2 linked regions of the Persicimonas caeni genome follow. The protein of the gene in region 1 binds, or shares a complex with, the protein of each later gene. Links are inferred from orthologs where the notes say so. Each region holds a gene or a part of one and is shown on either strand. Other genes may lie near its edges. The genes, in order: FIV42_RS04565 and FIV42_RS27960.

Region 1 (7,024 bases):
TGGACAGCGCCTCGGCGATCGCCTCGGGCGGCTCCTCGTCGGCGCCGTGGAATCCCACCACCAACAACTGGCCGATCGCCTCACGAATTTGGTCGTCGCTCACATTCATTTCGCTCTCGTCACTGCACGCGGGTCCAAGATGTCACGCAGGCCGTCGCCCAAAAAGTTGATGCTCAACACGGTGATCATGATGGCGACGCCCGGGAAGATAGCCAGATGCGGGGTCAACAGAAAGTAGGTCGCACCCTGGTCGAGCAGGGCGCCCCAGCTGGGCAGGTCCTGCGGGCCGAGGCCCAAAAAGCTGAGCGCCGCTTCGGCCAAGATCGCGCCGGCCACCCCGAAGGTCGCCTGCACGATCACCGGCGCCAAAATGTTGGGCACGATTTCACGAAACAGCGTGCGCCGGGTCGGAAACCCGAGGGCGCGCGACGCCTCGACATAGGCGCGCTCGCGCTCGGAGAGCACCTGGCCACGCACCAGTCGAGCGTAGCCCGCCCATCCAGAGACCGAAAGCGCCCCGATCACCGCCAAGAGGCTAGGCTTCTGGGTGATGAAGATGAGCAAGATGGCCAGCAGGATGCCCGGAAACGCCATCAAAATCTCGGTGATGCGCATGATCACTTCGTCGATCCAGCCGCCGAAATAGCCGCTGATCGAGCCCAGGAAGATCCCGACGGTCGAGCAGATGGAGACGGTCGCCAGGCCCACCATCACGGCCACGCGGGTGCCGTAGATGACCTTGGTGAGCACGTCCGCGCCGTTTTCGTCGGTGCCCAGCCAATGGCGAGCGCTGGGGGCTTGGAGTTGACGGGTCACGTCGACATAGTCGAGGTCGTAGGGCGCCAGCCAGGGGGCGAAGAGGGCGACGAAGAAGACAAAGCAGAGCACCGCCAGGCCCAGCCAGGCCAGCCAGCTGAGCTTGTCGCGGTGCATTTTGAGGAGTTCGAAAAGCCACTTCACGGCAGACTCCTCCCCGCTTCGGGCAGGTGCCGAAGCGAAGTGAAGGCGATGGGGGGCACCGTTGTCTGTGTCGCTTTAATCATACCGAATGCGCGGGTCGATCCAGCCGTACACCAAGTCGGTGATCAGGTTGACCGCCACGTAGGAGAACGCGATGAAGATGACGCAACCCTGCACGATCAGATAATTGCGGGTGTTGATCCCGTCGAGCAGGAGCGTTCCCAGACCGGGCCGGGCGAAGACCTTCTCGACGATGATTGCGCCGCCCAGAAGGGCGCCGAATTGCAGGCCGAGGATGGTCACCACCGGGATGAGCGCGTTGCGCAGCGCGTGTTTGGTGGTCACCTTCCAGCCGGGGTTGCCCTTCGATTTGGCCGTGCGCACATAATCCTGGTTGAGCACCTCGAGCATGCTCGAGCGCGTCATACGCGTCAGCTTGGCGGCGAGCGCCGTACCCAGAGTGATGGCCGGCAAGATCAGCGTCGATAAGCCTGTGACCTCGCTGCCGGGGTTGGGGAGCGCCTGTAGCGTGAGGCTGAACAGGATGAGCAGCATCGGGCCCAACCAGAAGTTGGGAATCGATATGCCTAAGAGCGCGAGCACCGCCGAGCCGTTGTCCACCCAAGAATAGGGTTTTAAAGAGGCGGCGATGCCGAGGGGCAGGGCGATGAGCAGCGCAATGGCCAGACTCGCCAGGGCGAGTTGGAAGGTCGCCGGGATATTGGCCACGAGTTTGTCGGCCACGGTGACCCCGCGCTCGTCGCACAATTCACCGAGGGTGCCGTTGCCGACGTCCTTCCAGAAGAGCACGTATTGCTCCCACAGCGGCTTGTCGAGGTTGAGGCACTCGCGCATCGCCTGTTTGTCGACCGCCAGGGCCTGCTCGCCCAAGATCGACTCGACCGGATCGCCCGGTACGGAGCGAAGCACGAAGAAGACCAACGTGACCACGCCCAGGATGACGAGCACCGAGGCCAGTAAGCGGCGGATGAGAAATGTGGTCATGGTGGAACCGAAAGAAAACCACTCGGTACGACGAGATGCGCCGGCGGGTGTTGCACCGGCGGCGTCATGAACATAGTGTTCAGCGTTGGCTCATGTCTAGTAATTCCTACTCAGGTACGACTATATGCTGTTCGTCATTGATGTCGGCAATACAAACACCGTCCTCGGTGTCTACAAGGGCACAACACTGCTCAAGCACTGGCGTATTCAAACCCATCATGGGCGCACCAGTGACGAGCACGGGATTTTGTTGCGCGAGCTGTTTCATTTTGCCGGGCTCGACCCGGACGCCATCGACGCGGCGATCATCAGTTGTGTGGTGCCGCCAATGGAGCGTGCGCTCATCGGCATGGTCGAAGACTACTTCGAGCTCGCCCCGATGGTGGTCGGCCAGACGGTCCATCCGTCGATGGCGGTGCTCTATGATAACCCGCGCGAAGTGGGCGCCGACCGGCTGGTCAACGCCGTGGCGGCTTGGCAGCGCTATCAAACGAGCCTGGTCGTCGTCGACTTCGGCACCGCGACGACCTTCGACGCGATTACGGCCGACGGCGCCTACAAGGGCGGGGCGATCGCTCCCGGTGTGACCATCTCGAGCGAAGCGCTCTTCCACCACGCCAGCAAGCTGCCGCGCGTCGAGATCGCCAAACCGCCGTCGGTCATCGGCCAGACGACGGTGCATTCAATCCAGTCCGGGCTGCTCTATGGCTACACGGGCCTTGTGCGTGAAATCGTCACGCGCATGAAGTCCGAGTTGGATGGCGAGACGCGGGTGGTGGCCACCGGTGGGCTGGCGCGGTTTATTGCCGGAGAGACCGATATCATCGACGAGGTCGACGACTTCTTGACGCTCGAAGGGCTGCGCCTGATTTCCGAGGAACAAGAAAAGCAAATCGCCGAGCAGAATGATTGATCTACTCGGCGGATCGTGAGGCGGGGATGGCTGCTTATTTGCCGGCTTCGGCGCCGGCCTTTTCGCCAGCAGCTTCGCCTTCAGCAGCCTCGCCTTCGGCTTTCTCGGCACCTTCGGCGCTCTCGCCTTCAGCGCTGTCGGCACCTTCGGCCTTCTCGCCGTCGGCTTTCTCTTCAGCGGCGGCTTCGCCCTCGTCGGCCTTTTCTTCCTTCTTGTCGGCCGAGTCGCTCGACGACTCTTCTTCGAGCATCTCTTCCTGCGAGCCGTACTTCTCGACGGCGGCAGCGCCAGCGCCGATCGGGCCCTCGAAGCGCTCCATGTCACCGCTCATCAGCGCGCTGAGGTCGGGCCAGAAGGCCACCGTCAGCAAGATGCTGACGACGATGCCGAACAGCCAGCTGGCCGTCGGCCACGACTTGCCCTCTTCCTCGAGTTTGAACAGCGCAAAATAAATCGTGTACGGCGGGAAGAGCAGGGTCATCAACCCCGGGCCGGTTCCCATTCGGAAAGCGTACTTCGACAGGGCAATCGCCCCATAGGCGAAGAACCCGAGTCCGATGAGAATCAGAAAGAGAGTAATCCCGACGAGAATCATGAAACCTCCGTAAAACCTGCTCCGATCTGAATCGGTGCCGCACGATGAAGTCGATTTGATTACAGCAAGGTGCCTTTGCTGTCAATCTTGGAGCCGGCTATCCCAGTCTCCGTGCACCGATCCCGTAAGCGAACCTCCAGCAGATCGGGGTCTGCCGGGTCGCGCCCTTCAACTGGTATCACGACATGTGAGTTGTCGCAAAACCCTTTATGTTTCTGGGGCTTCATCGCTTCGTATGCGGCGGCGCTCAGTCTTGTGGGTCTCCGTTGGCTGAACTATAGTGCGCGCCACATCCGATATGACACCGGCTGCTTTCTGGAATCAAAGGTGCAAATGGCCCGTTTTTTGAGCCGCCAACTTCTGGCCAGGGTTGACTCGAAACACTGCGCCCACTTCTTCACTGCGTTCACAACTTTCCAATTGGAGCTTCACCTTCATGTCCGCTCGAAACACATTCGCGGCAACTCGACGATCCCACGCCATCTTGCAGTGGTTGCAGAATGGCGAGGAAGTCACCATCCAGCGTGTCATTGACAACTTCGATATCAAATATCCGCAGGCTCGCGAGGACCTGAAGCTGCTCGAGGAGCTGTACGGACTGTCGACGCATCGAGACGGTCGCGTCAAAGTGTGGACGTGGGCCGGGTTTGATCCCGACTACGTGTCGGTGGCCACCGCCGCGGCCCTCGAGCTGGGCTCGATCGCGCTCGATCTGTTCCGCGAGACGCCCTACCGAAGTGAAATCGAGCGGCTGGCCGAGCACTGCCGCAATCGCGTCGGTGACAAGCAGCGCCAGCGCCTCGATCGCGTCTCGCAGGCGCTGCACCTGCGTCGCACGTGGCTTCCGGCCGACGAAGAGGCGATGGTCGACCATGTCGAGTCGATCCTCGATGCGGTTTTCAAGGGACGGCGCTTGGCGATGGTGTATGCACGCGCCGATGGGGAGGTTCGCCACTATGTGGTCACGCCCCGAAAGATGGTCTGGTATGCCGGTCGGTTGTGGCTCTTGGCGCGCCATGAGGAGCAGATGAAGCTCTTCGACGTCGCCGGCATCGACAACCTCGAAGAAGTGCCGGCTCCCAAAAATGATGGCGGGGAGCCGATCACGGCCGAGGAGATGCCGGCCAGCGACGAAGAGTTGGCCAAGTATTTCGAAAACGCCTTTGGGATCTACGCCCAGAATTATCCGGTCGCTGAAATCGAGCTCGAGGTCTCAGGGGCCTGGGCCAACTACTTGCGTCGCTATCGCGTCCATCCCTCTCAGCAAACCGAAGAGGGCTACAAGAGCCTGCGCGTCTCGTTCCACATGGGGTTGTGCCCCGAGTTCAAGTCGTTCGTGCTCGGAATGCTGCCCAACGTCAAAGTGCACGCCCCCGCCGAATTGGCCGAAGAGCTCGAAGAGACCGTGCAGATGTGGCTCGAGGAAGAGGCGCCGCTGTAGCGTCTCAGCGCTGCAGGTCCAGCTGCCAGGGCACCACTTGATGGGGGTCGTGGGTGAGTCGCCACTGCACCGGCCCCTGCGAGGAGACCCCGCTGATGACGAGCGTTTTGGCCGAATGCTGGCGCTCGAAGCGCGGCGAGTTGACCTGTGTGCCGACCTTCTGGCTCAGCTTGGCCGCTTCAGGGTCATTGGCAGCCACCCACCAGCTCGGGCAGTGAAAGTCGGTGAGCAGTTCGATGGCTCGCCGCGCGGAGTGCTTGTCGAGTTTGTCGAAGCAAATTTCGAGTAGGCGCGCCAATCCCTTGCGGCTCGCCAGCGGCAAGAACTGGCCGGACTGGCGCAGATAGGCCATCCCCACCGTGTCGTCGTAACCTATCCCCGCCCCTTGCGGGCCACGGGCGAATTCGGGCACCCACTTTGCGCCGATCCTGAAGAGGATGAAGCGGTCTTCGGACTCGACCACCTCGATGGTGCTGGCGACGTGGGAGAAGGCGGTGTCCGACAGGTTGAACCGATACAGCGCCCACATCTCGGCGAGCTTGGCGGGCAACGCATCGCGCGACAACTCGCGCGTCGGATCGATATGATCGGACGCGATCGTCATCGACGTGCTCTGCTGGCTTGCCTGGTGGCCCTGGCGGGCGAGCATGTCGAGGTCGACGTCGTCTTTGTCGGCGGCGGCCATCCAACGGGCGACGAGATCGAACGGCTCGAGGATCATGTTGCCGATCTCGAGGTAGCTCTCCGAGGCTGGCGTCTCGTAGGTCCAGGCGCCGTCGTAGGTCTTCGCCAAGCACTCTCCGATGAACATGCCGAAGGCTAGCTGGCGAAAGTTCTCGAAGCCGGCGCGATCTTTGTAGAGTGGGCTGAGTGGGCGCAGATCATCGAGCAATCCATCCCGACAGTTGATCTCCATCTGCCAGATACTCTCCGGGCGCAGCACAATGGTCGTCGCCTTGTTCTTTTGTGTGGCGACCAGCAAGTTGCGAAGGCAGCGCTCCAAGAAGATTTCGGAGAGGAGGTCGCCATCGGTGATGCGAAAGTCGCGCATGTCGATGCCCCCCGACTCACCGAGCACCGAGCCTCGGTCGAGTGAGATGGGAGGGACCGTATCGATGCTGTCGTAGCCGGCCTTCGAGGGCCACTCAGGCGGCCCCATCTCGGCCAGGCCGGCGACGAGATCCTGGTTCAGGGACCGTTCGTGCTGGATGATCGCCTGCAGGTCCTTCTGGTTGGCGTCGACGCCCGGCTGCTTGGTGCCCGAGGAGTTCGAGCTGCGTGGACGCTGTTGACGAGGCGCCGATGGCCGGCGCTGTTGCGGCGCACGCGTCTGGCGCTTCTCGGGAGGGCGCTGGGATTGAGGCGGCGGTGACTGTGGCGCGGCAGGGGAGGGCGCCCCTGTCGAAGCGCCGCGTGCCGCCTGGCGCACCGAGGTCGGAAGGGTCTGCTCCGGGGCATGCTGTCGGCGGTTGATGCTTCGTCCCGAATTAATCGCACGGCGCGCTTCGCCGAAAAACGACTGCATCTCCGGGCCCGTTTTGGGCACCGAGTAGTCGAGCCGGTTGACGAACTTCATGGCATCCTGCTCGGGGATTCGCCCGGCGACATACGCGTCGACCAGATCGGCGAGGACCTTCTGCAGGTGGCGGAAGCCGTCGCCGTCGGCGTCGTTGCTGAGGGCTTCGATGAAGTCTTGGGTTCCCTCGTCCCAGCGCCCCTGGCGGATCTTCTGCTCGCCGAGCAGCGCCAGCGCATAGGAGTCGGACGTGTGGAAGGCGACGGCCTGGGTCAACAACTGCTCGGCCTCCCGGCGTTTGCCCTGCGCCCCCAGAATCTCGCCCAACAAGAGCTTGACGTCGGCCGTCGAATCAATCGAGTGCGCACGCTGTGCCAGGGTTTCGGCATGGGCGGTGTCGCCGCGATGCAGCGCCACGCGGGCGAGCCCGCGCAGCGCTTCGACCGAGTCCGGGTGGTCGTTGAGGTGACTCCGAAAGATCGGCTCGGCCGCGTCGACATTGCCTTGGCTGAGTTCGTGCCAGCCGTGATTGATCGATTGCAGCATGTTGACTCCCGGGGTTTTCCCCCGTGCTCAGTGATCGGTGCGCCGTTA
Region 2 (7,196 bases), 6.3 Mb from region 1 along the record:
TGACGTAAGACCCGTGGTCGAACGAAAATTGGTCGGCGATCTGAGTGTTACTGTCTTCGATGGTCAGGGTATACATGAATCCGTACAACCGAAAAAATCGGCGCCTCCGCTCGACCGGGGCAATTCAACTATCCCAGTAACCCAGACAGGTCGAGCGGAAGGCGGCCGTGTTGCTCGAAGCGCCAAACCAAAGCGCGGCTCTAGTCGCGGAAGATGTCGAAGTCGACTTCGACCCCCGCGTGACGCAAGTCCTCGTAGAAGAGGGGGATATAGCCGGTGGGGTGGAAGTTCTCCTCGTTGCCCTCGACGCGGTAGTAAAACACATCGTTGAGGCGGAAGGAATCGAGGTCGACACCCTGGACTTCGGTAATCTGGCGCACGCGGAAGCCGTTGTCGCCACTGCGGTGCACGATGACCACGAAGTCTACTGCACGGGCGATCTGCTCGCGAAGGCCTCGGGGACTGATCTCCGGATTACCCAGCAGGCAGAGGCTCTCGAGTCGCCCAAGGGCGTCCGAAGCGCTGGTGCCGTGGGTGGTGATCATGCTGCCCTCGGTGCCGCTGGCGGCCGAAGTCACCCAATCATACGCTTCGCCGCCACGACACTCGTCGACGATGATGCGCTGAGGGTGCATGGAGACGGCTGTGCGCACCAAAAACTTCAGGTCGTGGCCGGTAGCCGGGCTCGCCTCCAAGCGCACCGCCGAGGCGAGCGGAAGGTCGAGGTGGGTCGACTCCTCGACGGTCACCACACGGGTGCCCTCCGAGATCAGCCCGGCAATGGCGCCGAGCATCGTCGACTTGCCCGAGCTGGTCGGGCCGGCGACCAAGATCGAACGGCCCGATTGCACCGCTCGTCCCAAGAATTCGCTCATGCCCGGCGACAGCGTTCCGCGCCCGACGAGTTCGTCGAGGCTGGGATGGTCGGTGGGCGGCTTTCGAACGGTCAGGGCGGGGCCGTTGACCGAGAGCGGCGGCATTACCACGTGCACGCGGGTGCCGTCACCGAAGCGTACTTCGTCGGCGCCGATGCTATTGTCACGCGTGCCCAGAAGTCGGTGAGCCGCAGCCATCAGCAACTCGGGGTGGCTGAAGGCGCGCTCGGCGACGATCAGTTCGCCGTTCTTGCGCACGAGCACCTGGTCGAAGCTGTTGACGTAGATGTCCTGCACTTCGGGATCGTCGAGATACATCTCTACGGGCCCGAGGCCGACGCACTCGGTGGTGATAAGCTCGATGAGCGTATCGCGGTCAACGCGCGGGCTGACCGTATTGACGGCGTCTGCGACCTGCTGAGCAAAGTCGTCGCGGTCGGCGGGCACCGGCGGGTAGTCCAACGGAAGGTCGTCGGGATGGACGCTCTCGAAGAGCACACGCGCCACGTCGTGTTGGGCGGCGTGGAAATCAGCGTCGAATTCCGAGCGCATCTCACGCGCCGGGAGCATGCCGTCGCCCTGTGGGGCGCTGCCACTGTGACCCATCTCACGACCAACGCGTCCGCCACTTCGAGCGGGGGCGTCCGGTCGCGATGGCGCAGCGTGGTCGGGGCTGGGCGTCGGTGCATCCATTTGGATGTCGCCGCCAGCAGGGCTCGGGCCGCCAAGCGACGGCTCGGGCGTCACGCTGCCCGGACTGGAGTTGTGGCGAGGCTGAGGCTGCGACGGTGCACTTCCTGCGCTCGAGCCACGTCGAGATTGCGGTGCCGGACTCGCTCCACCCATGTCGGTGTTGTTCGGGGCCGGTTCGCCGCCAAAACCGAGGTCGTCGAAGTCGAGGGCCGGTTCGGGATCGGGCTGGTTGCGCGAGGGGGTCGAACCGCCTGCCGACGAGTGCCGTCGTTGAGGCGCGGGGCCTCCTCCGGTCACGCCAGGGGCCTGCGAATCGCCCGCCGCAAACAGGTCGTCGACTGGACCGCCGCCACCCAAACCGGAGTTGGCTGGCTGTCCCTGCGCTCCCTGATTTCTTCCGCCCGGAGGCGAGGGGGGCATCGAACCGCCACCGCCGCCACCAGGACCAAAGCCCGACTGGTTCGGGTTGGGCTGGCTGGGAGTCTGTTGGGGAGGCGAGGGCGGTGCGGCCGGCGGCTGGTTGGCCGCCTGCGGTGCCTCGACCTGAAGAATGAAATCACCGATGTAGATCTTGTCGTTCTCGGTGATGGGCTGCTCGCCGGTGACTTTGCGGCCGTTGACGTACGTCCCGTTAGTACTGTTCAAGTCGGCGATCACAAAACTGCCATCGACCAGCGCAATCCGGGAGTGCTTCTTGGAGACGTTGCCCTTGGGCAGGACAATGTCATTTCCCTTCATTCGCCCGATGGTGATCTCGGACTTGTTGAAATCGTATTGGGACTGCTGCCCGCCTTTCTCACTTATCGTGACGGTGAACATGAATGGCAGGTTCCTCTAAGGTGTGTGGAGAGTGCGAAGCATCGATGCTGGCGACTCGCGCCGAGACACACGTCTAGTAAGACGACGATTTTGAATACTAGTTTCGGCTTCAAAGCGTCGCAGAGCAAGCAGTTTCTGTCAAGAAATCAACTGCTCAGCTTTCAGGGACGGTCGCCGCCGGTGTGGAGCTCTCTTCGAGCCCGCCGGCGTCGGCGGAGTTGCCACCGTCCGATTGGGTCTCGACGACGACCTCGTCGCGCTCCTGGTCCGCCGCGCTCGGCGCGCTCTCGTCGGCCTCGACGATCGGCTCATCGGGACTAGCGAGATGACGCGGCTTGACCGGAAGGCGGTCGAAGACCGAGGCGTCCTTGGGAGCGTACTCGGGATCGTAGAGATGGCAGCGCACAAAGTGACCCGGCTCGGCCTCGATGCTGCGCGGCTCGACGTTGTCGCACGGCGCAAAACAGGCAGGGCAACGTGTATGGAAGCGACATCCCGACGGCGGGTTGATCGGCGAGGGCACGTCGCCCTTGAGGATCACTCGCGTCTTCTTGCGCTTCGGGTCGGGCACCGGGATGGCCGACAAAAGCGACTGCGTGTACGGATGCAGCGGGTTGTCGAACAAATCGTCGGTCTCGGCGAGCTCGGCGACCTGGCCCAGGTACATCACCGCGATGCGATCGGAGATATGCTTCACCACCGACAGATCGTGGGCGATGAACAGATAACTCAGGTTGAACTCTTCCTGCAGGTCTTGGAGCAGGTTGATGACCTGCGCCTGGACGGAGACGTCGAGCGCGCTGACGGCCTCGTCGCACACGATGAAGTCGGGATTGAGCGCGAGCGCACGGGCGATGCCGATGCGCTGACGCTGTCCACCGGAGAACTCGTGGGGGTAGCGCGTGATATAGGACGGCTGCAGGCCGACGCGCTCGAGCAAATTCTCGACTTTCTGGCGTCGCTCGTCGCCCGAGGCGATGCCGTGGAACTCCATCGCTTCGCCGATGATGTTCTCGATGGTCATCCTCGGGTTGAGGCTCGAGTAGGGGTCCTGGAAGATGATCTGCATCTTGCGACGCAGCGCCCGCATTTGCTCTTCCGAGAGATCGTAGATGCTGTCGTCGCGGAAGTAGACCTTGCCGCCGGTCGGCTCGAGCAGGTTGAGTAGCGTGCGCCCGGTGGTCGTCTTGCCACAGCCCGACTCTCCGACGAGCCCGAGGGTCTCGTTGGGGAAAACGTCGAAGCTGACGCCGTCGACGGCTTTGACGTCACCCACGTGCCGGTTGAAGATGCCCTTTTTGATAGGGAAATACTTCTGCAGGTTCCGAACGCGCACCAGGGGTTCGCGGTCGGTGTTGGCGGACATCTTCGGGTTTTCTTTCTTGAGTGCAGTACTCATCGTTGTGTCGCTCTGTTGGGGCGCGTTCATTTTTCGCGACGCCAAACCCCGAGGCGAGCCTCGGAGCTGCACCGGCGCGTGCTCCGCGGGCAGCAAGCAGCCGCTCCGCCTGTGATCATCCGACCTTTCCGACCGATCCGTTCATCGAGGAGAGGAAGTCATCCGGGTTGGCCTTTTTGCCGCCGGGTTTGGGGCCGGTCTTCTCTTTGGTGCCTTCGCGGACTTCATCGGCGTACCAACAGGCCGAAAAGTGGCCTTCTTCCTGGCTCTTGATCGGCGGAAGCTCGCTGCACTGGTCGGTGGCGAACTCGCAGCGCGAGCGGAAGCGACAGCCGGCAGGGAAGTCCTGCGGCCGAGGGACCATGCCCGGGATCACGTACAGACGGTCGGGGCGGCCGGCGTGGGCGACGTCGACCTGCGGCAGGCTGCTGAACAGCCCGATGCTGTAAGGGTGCGACGGCTTTTCGTACAGCGTCTCGGCCGAGCCGTACTCGGCGATGCGGCCGGCGTACATAACCGCCACGTCATCACAGATCTCGGCGACGACGCCCAGATCGTGGGTAATGAACAGAATCGACATGCCCATCTCGTCCTGAAGCTCTTTGAGCAGGTCGAGGATCTGGGCCTGAATCGTCACGTCGAGCGCGGTGGTCGGCTCGTCGGCGATCAAGAGCTTGGGCTCGCACACCAGCGCCATCGCAATCATGGCGCGCTGCTTCATGCCGCCCGACATCTGGTGCGGGTACTCGTCGATACGCTTTTTGGGGGCGGGGATACCGACCCGATCGAGCATGTCGATGGCGAGCTCGCGCGACTCTTTGTAGGTGCGGTCTTGGTGCAACTGGATCGCCTCGATGATCTGGTTGCCGATGGTGTAGACCGGGTTGAGGCTGGTCATCGGCTCCTGGAAGATCATCGAGATGTCGTTGCCGCGCACCTTGCGAAGCTGCTTCTCGCTGTACTTCGTCAGGTCGTTGCCCTCGAAGAGGACTTCGCCGCCGACGATCTTGCCGGGAGGCTGCGGAATGAGCCCCAAGATGCTCAGCGAGGTCACCGACTTACCCGAGCCCGACTCACCCACCAGACCGAGCGTCTTGCCGCGCTCGATGGTGAAGCTCACCCCGTCGACCGACGGAAGAACGCCGTCGTCGGTAAAAAAGTAGGTGCGCAGATCTTTGACCTGCAGGATCGGGTCGTCAGCGGCGGCTGCGATTTTATTATCTGCCATAACAGCTTACTTGCGGAGTTTCGGGTCGATGGCGTCGCGGACGCCTTCACCGACCAAGTTCAACAGACTGACGGTGACGAAAATTGCGAATCCGGGGGCCAAGATCAGCGCCATCTGGCCGGTCTCGCGACCGGTGGTCAGAATCTGTCCCCAACTGGGCGCCGTGGGGGGGCCGAGACCCAAGAAGCTGAGCGAGGCCTCGATGAGAATCGCGCCGGCCACGCCGAACGTCGCGGCCACGAGCACAGGGCCGAGCGAGTTTGGCAGGATATGCCGGAAAATGATGCGTCCCTGCTTGAGACCCATGGCCTTGGCAGCCTGGACGAATTCTTGGTTCTTGAGGCGCAGGAACTCGCCGCGCACCAGTCGAGCCACCTTGGTCCAGCCAGTCAGGCCGATGATGACCATGATGTGGAAGATGGACGGGTCGTCGATGAAGCCGCGAATCGTCAGAATCAAAAAGAAGGTCGGGAAGCAGAGCATCACCTCGATCATGCGCAGGATGACCGAGTCGATCTTACCGCCGAAGTAGCCGGCCAAGCTGCCCAGAATGGCGCCGATGGTCACGTAGATGCCCACGGCGACCACACCGATGGTCAGCGAGATACGCGTGCCGTACAACAAGCGGGTGAAGACGTCGCGTCCCTTACGGTCGGTGCCCAGCCAGTGCGTCCAGCTCGGATCTTGTTGGACCGCTTGGAGGTCGATGTCGCGATACGAATACTCGACCGGCGGGAAAATCGCGCTGACGCCGTCCATCTCGCTCAGACCCACATAGTCGACGTAGGGCAGGCTGAACCCGCTCATGAAGACGACGATACAGACCACCAGCAGGACGAGCGCGGCGATCATGCCGTAATTCCGCCGCTGGCGTCGGTAGACCTTCTTGTCGGTGGTATCGGCTGCGAACTTCTTGAACAAAAACCACCCACCGAAGGCGAGCGGCAGCCCGAAGACGAGCACGTTAAAGAAGATGTCGACGCCGCTCTCGTAGAAGTTGGCGTCGAACAGCGCGGCGAACCAGGGAAAATGCACGCCCTGGGCGGTCGCCGGCCCGACGCCTTCAGGCACCGAGATATAAAACGGCACGTTGGCCGCGAAGACGGGCGCATAGGTGGCAACCAGGAACAAAATCCCGATGCCGTACAGGCTCACCAGACTGGTCGGGTACTTTTGAAACTGTCCCCAGACGATCTCACCGTACGACTTGTACTGCGGACGCGGTGGCTTGTTGTTGGCTGTTTCTTGGGACATCTCGTTTTAACACAATCGGGTTGTGAATAGGACGTCGGCGTCGGCCGCCTGTTGGCCAGGCGGCCGTACGTCGCGCTCAGTCGAAGCTGATGCGCGGGTCGACCACGGCGTAGCTGATATCCGACAGAAGGATGCCAATCAGGGTCAGCACCGCCGAGAAGAGGGTCAACGCCATGATGGCGTTGTAGTCCTTCAGGAAGATGCTGTTGAGCATATACAGGCCCATGCCGGGGATATTGAAGACGAACTCGAGGACAACCGAGCCGCCGATCAGTGCCGGGAGCAGGGTGCCCAGGAGCGTCAGAATCGGGATCATGCCGTTACGCACCGCGTGCTTGATGATGACCATCGGCTCGGACAGTCCCTTGGCGCGGGCGGTGCGGATATAGTCGGCGCGGATGACGTCGAGCAGGCCGCTCCTTGCGTAGCGGCTCAAGCTGGCGAGCGCGCCGTAGGTCAGGCAGAAGACCGGCAAGACCATATGGTAAGCCACGCTCGTGACGTGCTCCCAGGTGGTCATCGAGTCGACGTTATTGCCCTCGAAACCGCCGGTGGGGAACCACTCGAAGGGGTTGCCAGTAGTGAACCACTGCAGCAAGAGCACCGCCGTGAAGAAGCTGGGCAGGCTGTAGAGCATGAACAGGACGACCGTGACCACTTGGTCGGCGGTAGTGTGTTGCTTGTAGGCGCTCCACACGCCAAGGGGCACACTGATGAGGTAGGCAAAGAAGATCGAGAAGAAGCCCAGCACGATGGAGACCTTCATCTTCTCGATCACCTTCGGCAAGATGGGCTGCTTGTCGACATGGCTGATGCCGAAGTCAAAGTTGAGCAGGTTACCCCAGTACTTGGCAAAGCGCGTGTCGCTGACCGTGATCCAGAACTTCTCACCGAGATCGTAGTCAAACCGCTCGGCGTGCTCCTCGAG

What was found.
Region 2: the proteins of FIV42_RS04565 (region 1) and FIV42_RS27960 are in contact, whole or in part, in a cryo-EM structure (PDB 8Z1Y), measured with the Escherichia coli proteins. The link is inferred for Persicimonas caeni from one-to-one orthologs.

Annotation. Positions count from the first base shown.
Region 1 is NZ_CP041186.1:1,214,081-1,221,104, reverse strand. Bases 1-2,755 are described here. They hold FIV42_RS04565 (ABC transporter permease), read right to left. Parts: upstream 1,966-2,755; coding sequence 1,036-1,965; downstream 1-1,035. Other genes in these bases: FIV42_RS04560 (type III pantothenate kinase), read left to right, coding at 2,090-2,755; FIV42_RS04570 (ABC transporter permease), read right to left, coding at 106-960; nagZ (beta-N-acetylhexosaminidase), read right to left, coding at 1-109. Also shown: more of FIV42_RS04560, read left to right, coding at 2,756-2,878; FIV42_RS04555 (hypothetical protein), read right to left, coding at 2,913-3,473; FIV42_RS04550 (helix-turn-helix transcriptional regulator), read left to right, coding at 3,910-4,914; FIV42_RS04545 (tetratricopeptide repeat protein), read right to left, coding at 4,919-6,976. UniProt on the Escherichia coli protein: Part of the ABC transporter DppABCDF involved in dipeptide transport. Responsible for the translocation of the substrate across the membrane.
Region 2 is NZ_CP041186.1:7,524,448-7,531,643, forward strand. The notes cover bases 2,959-5,885. They hold FIV42_RS27960 (ABC transporter ATP-binding protein), read right to left. Parts: upstream 5,015-5,885; coding sequence 3,902-5,014; downstream 2,959-3,901. Other genes in these bases: FIV42_RS27955 (ABC transporter ATP-binding protein), read right to left, coding at 2,959-3,786; FIV42_RS30825 (ABC transporter permease), read right to left, coding at 5,021-5,885. Outside these bases: FIV42_RS27945 (FHA domain-containing protein), read right to left, coding at 1-76; FIV42_RS27950 (ATPase, T2SS/T4P/T4SS family), read right to left, coding at 201-2,387; more of FIV42_RS27955, read right to left, coding at 2,542-2,958; more of FIV42_RS30825, read right to left, coding at 5,886-6,268; FIV42_RS27970 (ABC transporter permease), read right to left, coding at 6,345-7,196. UniProt on the Escherichia coli protein: Part of the ABC transporter DppABCDF involved in dipeptide transport. Responsible for energy coupling to the transport system.